Regions from separate parts of the Streptomyces sp. CMB-StM0423 genome, predicted to be linked through region 2. Evidence: predicted binding sites of a transcription regulator. Region 2 holds the regulator's gene; the other holds the start of a gene.
What was found. Region 2 encodes HrcA, which represses chaperone genes, less so after heat shock. Its sites were predicted from a motif close to TTNGCACTCNGNNNNNCNGAGTGCNAA; they were not measured.
Positions count from the first base shown of each region.

Region 1: groL (chaperonin GroEL) is a predicted target of HrcA. The motif match lies at 1,922-1,948, and genes of this name have one in related genera.

Region 1 is NZ_CP025407.1:3,510,291-3,514,702, reverse strand. It holds gene thrC (threonine synthase) at 1-815, shown strand, start outside; gene CXR04_RS15100 (MoaD/ThiS family protein) at 812-1,090, shown strand; gene CXR04_RS15095 (cold-shock protein) at 1,487-1,690, shown strand; gene groL (chaperonin GroEL) at 2,076-3,698, shown strand; gene murQ (N-acetylmuramic acid 6-phosphate etherase) at 3,931-4,412, opposite strand, start outside.
Region 2 is NZ_CP025407.1:5,833,757-5,838,168, forward strand. It holds gene CXR04_RS25325 (DUF3097 domain-containing protein) at 1-617, opposite strand, end outside; gene CXR04_RS25330 (MBL fold metallo-hydrolase) at 628-1,332, opposite strand; gene hrcA (heat-inducible transcriptional repressor HrcA) at 1,475-2,500, shown strand; gene dnaJ (molecular chaperone DnaJ) at 2,501-3,634, shown strand; gene CXR04_RS25345 (nitronate monooxygenase) at 3,790-4,412, shown strand, end outside.

The DNA.
Region 1 (4,412 bases), 2.3 Mb from region 2:
GCGCGGCCGCGGCGCGGGCGGGGCTGCGTTCGTGCGTGTTCATCCCGTACGACCTGGAGCACGCGAAGGTCGTCATGGCCGCGGTCTACGGCGGTGACGTCGTCGGCATCGAGGGCACGTACGACGACGTGAACCGCTTCTGCTCGGAGCTGATCGGCGATCCGATCGGCGAGGGCTGGGGGTTCACGAACGTCAATCTGCGCCCGTACTACGCGGAGGGCTCCAAGACCCTCGCGTACGAGATCTGCGAGCAGCTCGGCTGGCGGCTCCCGGACAACATCGTCATCCCCGTCGCCTCCGGCTCCCAGCTCACGAAGATCGACAAGGGGCTGAAGGAGCTGATCGCGACGGGGCTGGTCGAGGAGCGCCCGTACAAGATCTTCGGCGCCCAGGCGACGGGCTGCTCCCCGGTCTCGCGGGCCTACAAGGACGGTCACGACGTGGTACGTCCCGTGCGGCCCGACACGATCGCCAAGTCCCTCGCCATCGGCAACCCGGCCGACGGTCCGTACGTGCTGGACATCGCCCGCCGCACCGGCGGCGCGGTGGAGGACGTGACGGACGCCGAGGTCGTGGACGCGGTGAAGCTGCTGGCCCGTACCGAGGGCGTGTTCGCGGAGACCGCGGGCGGCGTGACCTTCGGCGTGCTGGCGAAGCTCGTCGCGGACGGCCGGATCGACCCGGCAGAGACCACCGTCGCGATCAACACCGGCGACGGTCTGAAGACCCTCGACGCGGTCGCTCCCACCACGGGGCCGAGCGCGATCATTCGTCCCACACTCGACTCCTTCCGAGAGGCCGGCCTCGCATCATGAGCGTGAACGTCCGAATTCCGACCATCCTCCGTACGTATACCGACGGGCGGGCAGAGGTGAGCGCCGAGGGCGCGACGCTGGCCGAGGTGATCGAAGACCTGGAGAAGAACCACCGGGGCATCGCCGGCCGGGTGCTGGACGATCAAGGCAAGCTGCGCCGCTTCGTGAACGTCTACGTGAACGATGACGACGTCCGCTTCGCCGATGGCCTGCAGACTCCCACTCCGGAGGGGGCCGGGATCTCGATCATTCCGGCGGTCGCCGGAGGCTGCTGAACCCCTCTTGCGTGTGTGCGGCCCCACCGATCCGGAGTGGGGCCGTTCGCATGTCCGGACACGCGATAGGGTTGGGACGTTCCCCCCTCGTGGCCCATGTTCCACGCATATGAGAACGCGACAAGTTCCCCGCAAATGCGGAGAGTTAATTGTCGTGATGGTGAGTTATGCCCTGCCCGAGTTGTCGGGGAATGGCGGAAATTGATCGGAAAAATACCGATCGGGTGTCCGCAGAATTCTCGTCCGATTGACCTGTTGCACTGGGCATCTGTGCGGATACATTCAGCCGCGGTCGACGCGTTCCGGCGCACGCCCCGGCGTGTATCCGGGGGTGAGGTCTGACCCGGGTCCGCGGAGTGCGGTCCTGTGTAAGGGCCGGCAATAGGGGAGTTTGGAATGGCTCAGGGCACCGTCAAGTGGTTCAACGCGGAGAAGGGGTACGGCTTCATCGCGGTCGACGGTGGTGCGGATGTCTTCGTCCACTACAGCGCGATTCAGATGGACGGATACCGCACCCTCGAGGAAGGCCAGCGGGTCGAGTTCGAGATCTCGCAGGGCCAGAAGGGGCCGCAGGCAGACATGGTCCGCGTCAGCGGCTGAGCGCCGGGCATCGACCACGGACGACTCGCGACGGCCCGCATCCTCCGGGGTGCGGGCCCTCTGCTGTCCGCGCCCCGTGTCCGTACCCCTCTGTCCGCGCCCCCTGCCCGCGCCTCTCTGTCCATGCCTCCTTCCGCCGCCTGTTGTGCGGTGCCGCGGTCCGGTTCCGCTCTGCGCATGAGAAGCCCCTACCCGCTTGCACTCGCAGGGGGCGAGTGCTAATCATTGGCGTTAGCACTCTCCCCGTGAGAGTGACAGCACGGGACCGGTTCGGTGAGGTCCGTACGCCGGGTGGGAGGGAACCACGCGGGTCGCGGACCGTCCGTCGCGGGCGCCAGCGCGGTCCGGACACAGACGACCCCCCTGTCCGGGAGGACTCAACACAATGGCCAAGACCATCGCGTTCGACGAGGAGGCGCGGCGCGGCCTCGAGCGCGGCATGAACCAGCTCGCCGACGCCGTCCGCGTCACCCTCGGCCCCAAGGGCCGGAACGTCGTCCTCGAGAAGAAGTGGGGCGCCCCCACGATCACGAACGACGGTGTCTCCATCGCCAAGGAGATCGAGCTCGAGGACCCGTACGAGAAGATCGGCGCCGAGCTGGTCAAGGAGGTCGCGAAGAAGACGGACGACGTCGCCGGTGACGGCACGACGACCGCGACCGTCCTGGCCCAGGCCCTGGTCAAGGAGGGCCTGCGCAACGTGGCCGCCGGCGCCAACCCGATGGCGCTGAAGCGCGGCATCGAGAAGGCCACCGAGGCCGTCTCCGCCGCCCTGCTGGAGCAGGCCAAGGACGTGGAGACCAAGGAGCAGATCGCCTCCACCGCCTCCATCTCCGCCGGCGACACCCAGATCGGCGAGCTGATCGCCGAGGCCATGGACAAGGTCGGCAAGGAAGGCGTCATCACCGTCGAGGAGTCGCAGACCTTCGGGCTTGAGCTGGAGCTCACCGAGGGCATGCGCTTCGACAAGGGCTACATCTCCGCCTACTTCGCCACCGACATGGAGCGCATGGAGGCGGAGCTCGAGGACCCGTACATCCTCATCGCCAACTCCAAGATCAGCGCGGTCAAGGACCTGCTGCCGCTCCTGGAGAAGGTCATGCAGTCCGGCAAGCCGCTGCTGATCATCGCCGAGGACGTCGAGGGCGAGGCCCTGTCCACCCTCGTGGTGAACAAGATCCGCGGCACCTTCAAGTCCGTCGCCGTCAAGGCCCCGGGCTTCGGCGACCGCCGCAAGGCCATGCTCGGCGACATCGCCATCCTCACCGGCGGCCAGGTCATCTCCGAGGAGGTCGGCCTCAAGCTGGAGAGCGCCACGCTCGACCTGCTGGGCCGCGCCCGCAAGGTCGTCATCACCAAGGACGAGACCACCATCGTCGACGGCTCCGGCGACAGCGAGCAGGTCCAGGGCCGGGTCAACCAGATCCGGGCCGAGATCGACGCCAGCGACTCCGACTACGACCGCGAGAAGCTGCAGGAGCGGCTCGCCAAGCTGGCCGGCGGCGTGGCCGTCATCAAGGCCGGCGCCGCGACCGAGGTCGAGCTGAAGGAGCGCAAGCACCGCATCGAGGACGCCGTGCGCAACGCGAAGGCGGCCGTCGAGGAGGGCATCGTCGCCGGCGGCGGCGTCGCCCTGCTGCAGGCCGGCCACGTCTTCGAGAAGCTGGAGCTCCAGGGCGACGAGGCCACCGGCGCGTCCGCCGTGAAGCTGGCCCTGGAGGCCCCGCTGAAGCAGATCGCGGTCAACGCCGGCCTTGAGGGCGGCGTCGTGGTGGAGAAGGTGCGCAACCTGACCGCCGGTCACGGGCTCAACGCCGCCAGCGGCGAGTACGTCGACATGATCGCCGAGGGCATCCTCGACCCGGCCAAGGTGACCCGCTCCGCGCTGCAGAACGCGGCGTCGATCGCGGGTCTGTTCCTCACCACCGAGGCCGTCGTCGCCGACAAGCCGGAGAAGGAGAAGGCCGCGGCCGGGGGCGGTATGCCCGGCGGCGACATGGACTTCTGATCCGGGATCGCGAAGTCCGTACGTCCGCCGCGGCTGCGGCCGGCCGGCGGACGGACTGACGAACCGAGGGCGGTACCCCGCAGGGGGTGCCGCCCTCGGGCGCGTTGGCACGCAGCGGGAGCAGCGGCGGCGGCCGCGTCTGCGGCGTCGGGGAAGGGGCGGCCTGGCACCCCCAGGCGGCGCCGGCTGGGGGTGCCCTCCGGTCAACGACCCCCTGCCGGCACCGCCGGGTTCAGCTCACGTCGGTCGCGGACTTCAGGGCGACGCGCAGGTGACCGTGTGAGGCGTCGAGCAATCGCTCCGCCGTGCTGCCGTCCACGCCGCCGAGGATGGCGAGGATCGCGTTCTTCACCTCGCCGTGGGTCTCGGCGAGGGCGGCCTCCACCTCCTCGTCGCCCGCGCCCGTCGCCAGCGCGACGATGCGCCGCGAACGGGCCCGCAGCTTCTCGTTGGAGGCCCGCACGTCGACCATCAGGTTCCCGTACGTCTTGCCGAGACGGATCATCGTGATCGTCGACAGCATGTTGAGCACGAGCTTCTGCGCCGTGCCCGCCTTCAGCCGCGTCGACCCCGCGATCAGCTCGGGGCCCACGACGACCTCGATGCCGTGCTGCGCGGCCGCGCCGAGCGGCGAACCGGCGTTGCAGGACAGCCCGATGGTCAGCGCCCCCCGGCCGCGCGCGTACGTCACGCCGCCGACGGCGTACGGCGTGC
Region 2 (4,412 bases):
GGCTTGACCGCCTCCCAGATGTCCACGTACGGGTGACCGACCACCAGCGCGTGGCTGCTCGTCACCGACTCCGCGATGCGCCACTCCTTCGTGCCCGGGACCAGGTGGTCCACCAGCACCCCCAGGCGCGCGTCCGGGCCGGGGGCGAAGGCGGAGACCACCGACGGCAGGTCGTCCACGCCCTCCAGGTACTCGACCACCACGCCCTCGACCCGCAGGTCGTGGCCCCAGACGCGCTCCACCAGCTCCGCGTCGTGGCGGCCCTCGACGTAGATGCGGCCGGCGCGGGCCACGCGCGCGGTGTGGTCGCGCACCGCGATCGAGCCGGAGGCTGAGAGCAGGGGGCCCGTCTGGCGAGTACGGCCCGGGCGTACCAGCGTGACCACCTTGCCGTCGATCATGAAGCCCCGCGGCGTCAGCGGGAACACCCGGTGCTTGCCGAAGCGGTCCTCCAGGGTGACCGTCGGGCCCTCCGCGGTCTTCTCCGTGCGGATGACCGCGCCGCAGAAGCCCGTCGCCACCTCCTCCACCACCAGATCGGGCTCGGCCTCCACCTCGGGGGCCGGCTGCTGCGGCTTCTTCCAGGGGGGCGTGAGGTCGGTGTCGTAGCGGCGCACGGAAGTGAGATTACGACAAGCGTCCCGCCAGTTCGTCGCGTTGGGCCCGTAGGAAGTCCGCCCCTACCGCCGCCCCGTGCCCCGGGACGTAGACCGCCCCGGAACCGCCCAGCTCCAGCAGCCGGTCCAGCGCCGCCGGCCACCGGGCCGGGGTCGCATCCCGGCCCACAGAAGGCGGGCCCGACTCCTCCACCAGGTCGCCGCAGAAGACGACGGCCGGGCGGCCCGGGACGTAGACCGCCATGTCGTGCGACGAGTGCGCCGGGCCCAGCTCGACCAGCAGCACCTCCCGGCCGCCCCCGAGGTCCAGCGGGTACGTGCCGGAGACCGGGTGCCGCGGGGCGACCAGGACGTCGACGGCCTCCGCCGCCGCGTCGCGGTTCAGCCCGTGGCGTACGGCGTCCGCGCGCAGCTCGTCCGCGCCCGGGCCGCGCAGGTGCGCGGCCATGCCCGCCGGGCCGTAGACCTCGGCGCCGGCGAAGGCCGCGGTGCCGAGCACGTGGTCGAAGTGCGGATGCGTGAGCGCGATACGGGTCACGGGGCGGCCGAAGCGGTCCCGTACGGCCCGGCGCAGCTCCGCGCCCTCCCGCAGCGAGGCGCCCGTGTCCACGAGCAGCACGCCTTCCGCTCCGCCCACCGCGCCCGCCGTCGCGTCCCAGCGGGGCAGCCGGCGCCGCAGGACGTCCGGGGCCAGCTCTTCCCAACCGCCACCCATACCCCGACGCTATAACCTGACAGGCCGCCTTGCCCGGGCTGCCCTACCCGGCCGTACACTGGCCCGGAACCCTGGCACTCCCCGCCGTCGAGTGCCAGCGGCGGAACGACCGGACGGGACCCCGAGTACGGAGGTGGGCAGCATGCTCAGCGAGCGCCGGCTCGAAGTGCTGCGCGCCATCGTCCAGGACTACGTGGGTACGGAGGAGCCGGTCGGCTCCAAGGCGCTCACCGAGCGGCATCACCTGGGTGTCTCCCCGGCGACGGTGCGTAACGACATGGCCGCCCTGGAGGACGAGGGGTACATCGCCCAGCCGCACACCAGCGCCGGCCGCATCCCCACCGACAAGGGCTACCGGCTGTTCGTCGACAAGCTCGCCGACGTCAAGCCGCTGAGCGCGCCCGAGCGGCGGGCGATCCAGAACTTCCTGTCCGGCGCCGTCGACCTCGACGACGTCGTGGGGCGCACCGTGCGGCTGCTGGCGCAGTTGACGCGGCAGGTGGCGGTGGTGCAGTACCCGTCGCTGACCCGCTCGACCGTGCGCCACGTCGAGCTGCTCCAACTCGCCCCCGCGCGCGTGATGCTCGTGCTCATCACCGACACCGGCCGGGTCGAGCAGCGCATGATCGACTGCCCGGCGCCGTTCAGCGAGGACTCCCTCGCCGACCTGCGCGCCCGGCTCAACAGCCGTGTCGTCGGCCGCCGGTTCGCCGACGTGCCGCGGCTGGTGGCCGACCTGGCGGAGCCCTTCCCCGCGGACGACCGGGGCACGGTGCAGACCGTGCTGTCGGTGCTGCTGGAGACGCTGGTGGAGGAGACGGAGGAGCGGCTGATGATCGGCGGCACCGCCAACCTCACCCGCTTCGACCACGACTTCCCGCTCACCATCCGGCCGGTGCTGGAGGCGCTGGAGGAGCAGGTGGTGCTCCTGCGGCTGCTCGGCGAGGCGAAGGAACCGGGCGTGATGGTGCGTATCGGCCATGAAAACGACCACGAGGGGCTCACCTCCACCTCGGTCGTCTCCGTCGGATACGGTTCTGGCGGCGACACCGGTGAAGCCGTCGCCAAGCTCGGCGTGGTCGGACCTACCCGCATGGACTACCCCGGAACGATGGGAGCGGTACGCGCAGTGGCACGGTACGTCGGACAGATCCTGGCGGAGTCATAAGTGGCCACGGACTACTACGCGGTCCTCGGCGTCGGACGTGACGCGTCGCAGGAGGAGATCAAGAAGGCGTTCCGCAGACTCGCCCGCGAGCTGCATCCGGACGTGAACCCGGATCCGAAGACCCAGGAGCGGTTCAAGGAGATCAACGCCGCCTACGAGGTGCTGTCGGACCCGCAGAAGAAGCAGATCTACGACCTCGGCGGCGACCCGCTGTCGCAGAACGGCGCCGCGGCCGGCGGCTTCGGCGCCGGCGGCTTCGGCAACCTCTCCGACATCATGGACGCCTTCTTCGGCCAGGCGGGCCAGCGCGGCCCGCGCTCGCGCACGCGGCGCGGCCAGGACGCCATGATCCGGCTCGAAATCGAGCTGGAGGAGGCGGCGTTCGGCGCCACCAAGGAGATCCAGGTCGACACCGCGGTGGTCTGCGGCACCTGCAACGGCGAGGGCGCGGCGCCCGGTACGTCGGCGCAGACGTGCGACATGTGCCGCGGCCGCGGCGAGGTCTCGCAGGTCACCCGGTCCTTCCTCGGCCAGGTCATGACCTCCAGGCCCTGCCCCCAGTGCCAGGGCTTCGGCACGGTCGTGCCCACGCCGTGCCCCGAGTGCGCGGGCGACGGCCGGGTGCGCTCGCGGCGTACGCTCACGGTGAAGATCCCCGCGGGCGTCGACACCGGCACCCGCATCCAGCACGCCGGCGAGGGCGAGGTCGGCCCGGGCGGCGGCCCCGCGGGCGACCTGTACGTGGAGATCCGCGAGCTGCCGCACCTGATCTTCCAGCGCCGCGGCGACGATCTGCACTGCACGGTGACGATCCCGATGACGGCGGCCTCCCTGGGCACGAAGGTCAATCTGGAGACGCTCGACGGCCTGGAAGAGGTCGACATCCGCCCCGGTACGCAGTCGGGGCAGTCGATTCCGCTGCACCAGCGCGGCGTCACGCATCTGCGCGGCGGCGGCCGGGGCGACCTGGTCGTGCACGTGGAGGTCGAGACGCCGCAGAAGCTGGACCCGGAGCAGGAGCGGCTCCTTCGCCAACTCGCCCAGTTGCGCGGCGAGGAGCGCCCCCAGGGCCATTTCAAACCGGGCCAGCAGGGGCTGTTCTCGCGGCTGAAGGACGCCTGGAGCGGCCGCTAGCACCCCGGCAGGGGACCTCGCCCGGCCGCCGCCGTGCGGCCCGTGCGACGGGTGTTGCGGGTGGGGCGTCAGCCGTCCCCAGGTGCGTGAAAACGCGCGGATTCCAAGATCCGGCGCGGGCCGCCGGCGTCCGACCTGCATGACAGGATTGAGCCATGCCCACCGAGCTGAACGATCTGTTCACCTTCCCGATCGTGCAGGCGCCCATGGCCGGTGGCGCTTCCTGCCCGCAGCTCGCCGCCGGGGTGCTGGAGGGCGGCGGCCTGGCCTCCCTCGCCGCCGGTTACAAGACGCCCGAGGCGATGTACGAGGAGATCCGCCAACTGCGGGCCGTCACCGACCGGCCCTTCGGCGTCAACCTGTTCATGCCCCAGCCTCCCTCGCCGCCCGACCCCGCCCAGATCGAGGCGTACGCCGAGCAGTTGGCCGGCGAGGCCGAGTGGTACGGCACGCCGCTGGGGGACGCCGAGGCCGGCACGGACGACGCCTTCGACGCCAAGGTGGCGATACTCCTGGACGAGCCGGTGGCGCTGGTGTCGTTCACCTTCGGCTGCCCCGAGGCGGCCGTGCTCGACGCCTTCGCCCGCGCCGGCACGTACACCGTCGTCACCGTCACCAACGTCGTCGAGGCGCGCCGCGCGCAGGCCACCGGGGCGGACGCCGTGTGCGTGCAGGGCGTCGAGGCCGGCGGCCACCAGGGCGGCTTCCGCAACGACCCGCGGGACGACTACGTGGGCCGCGGGCTGCTCACGCTGCTCGCCGAGGTGCTGGAGGCCGT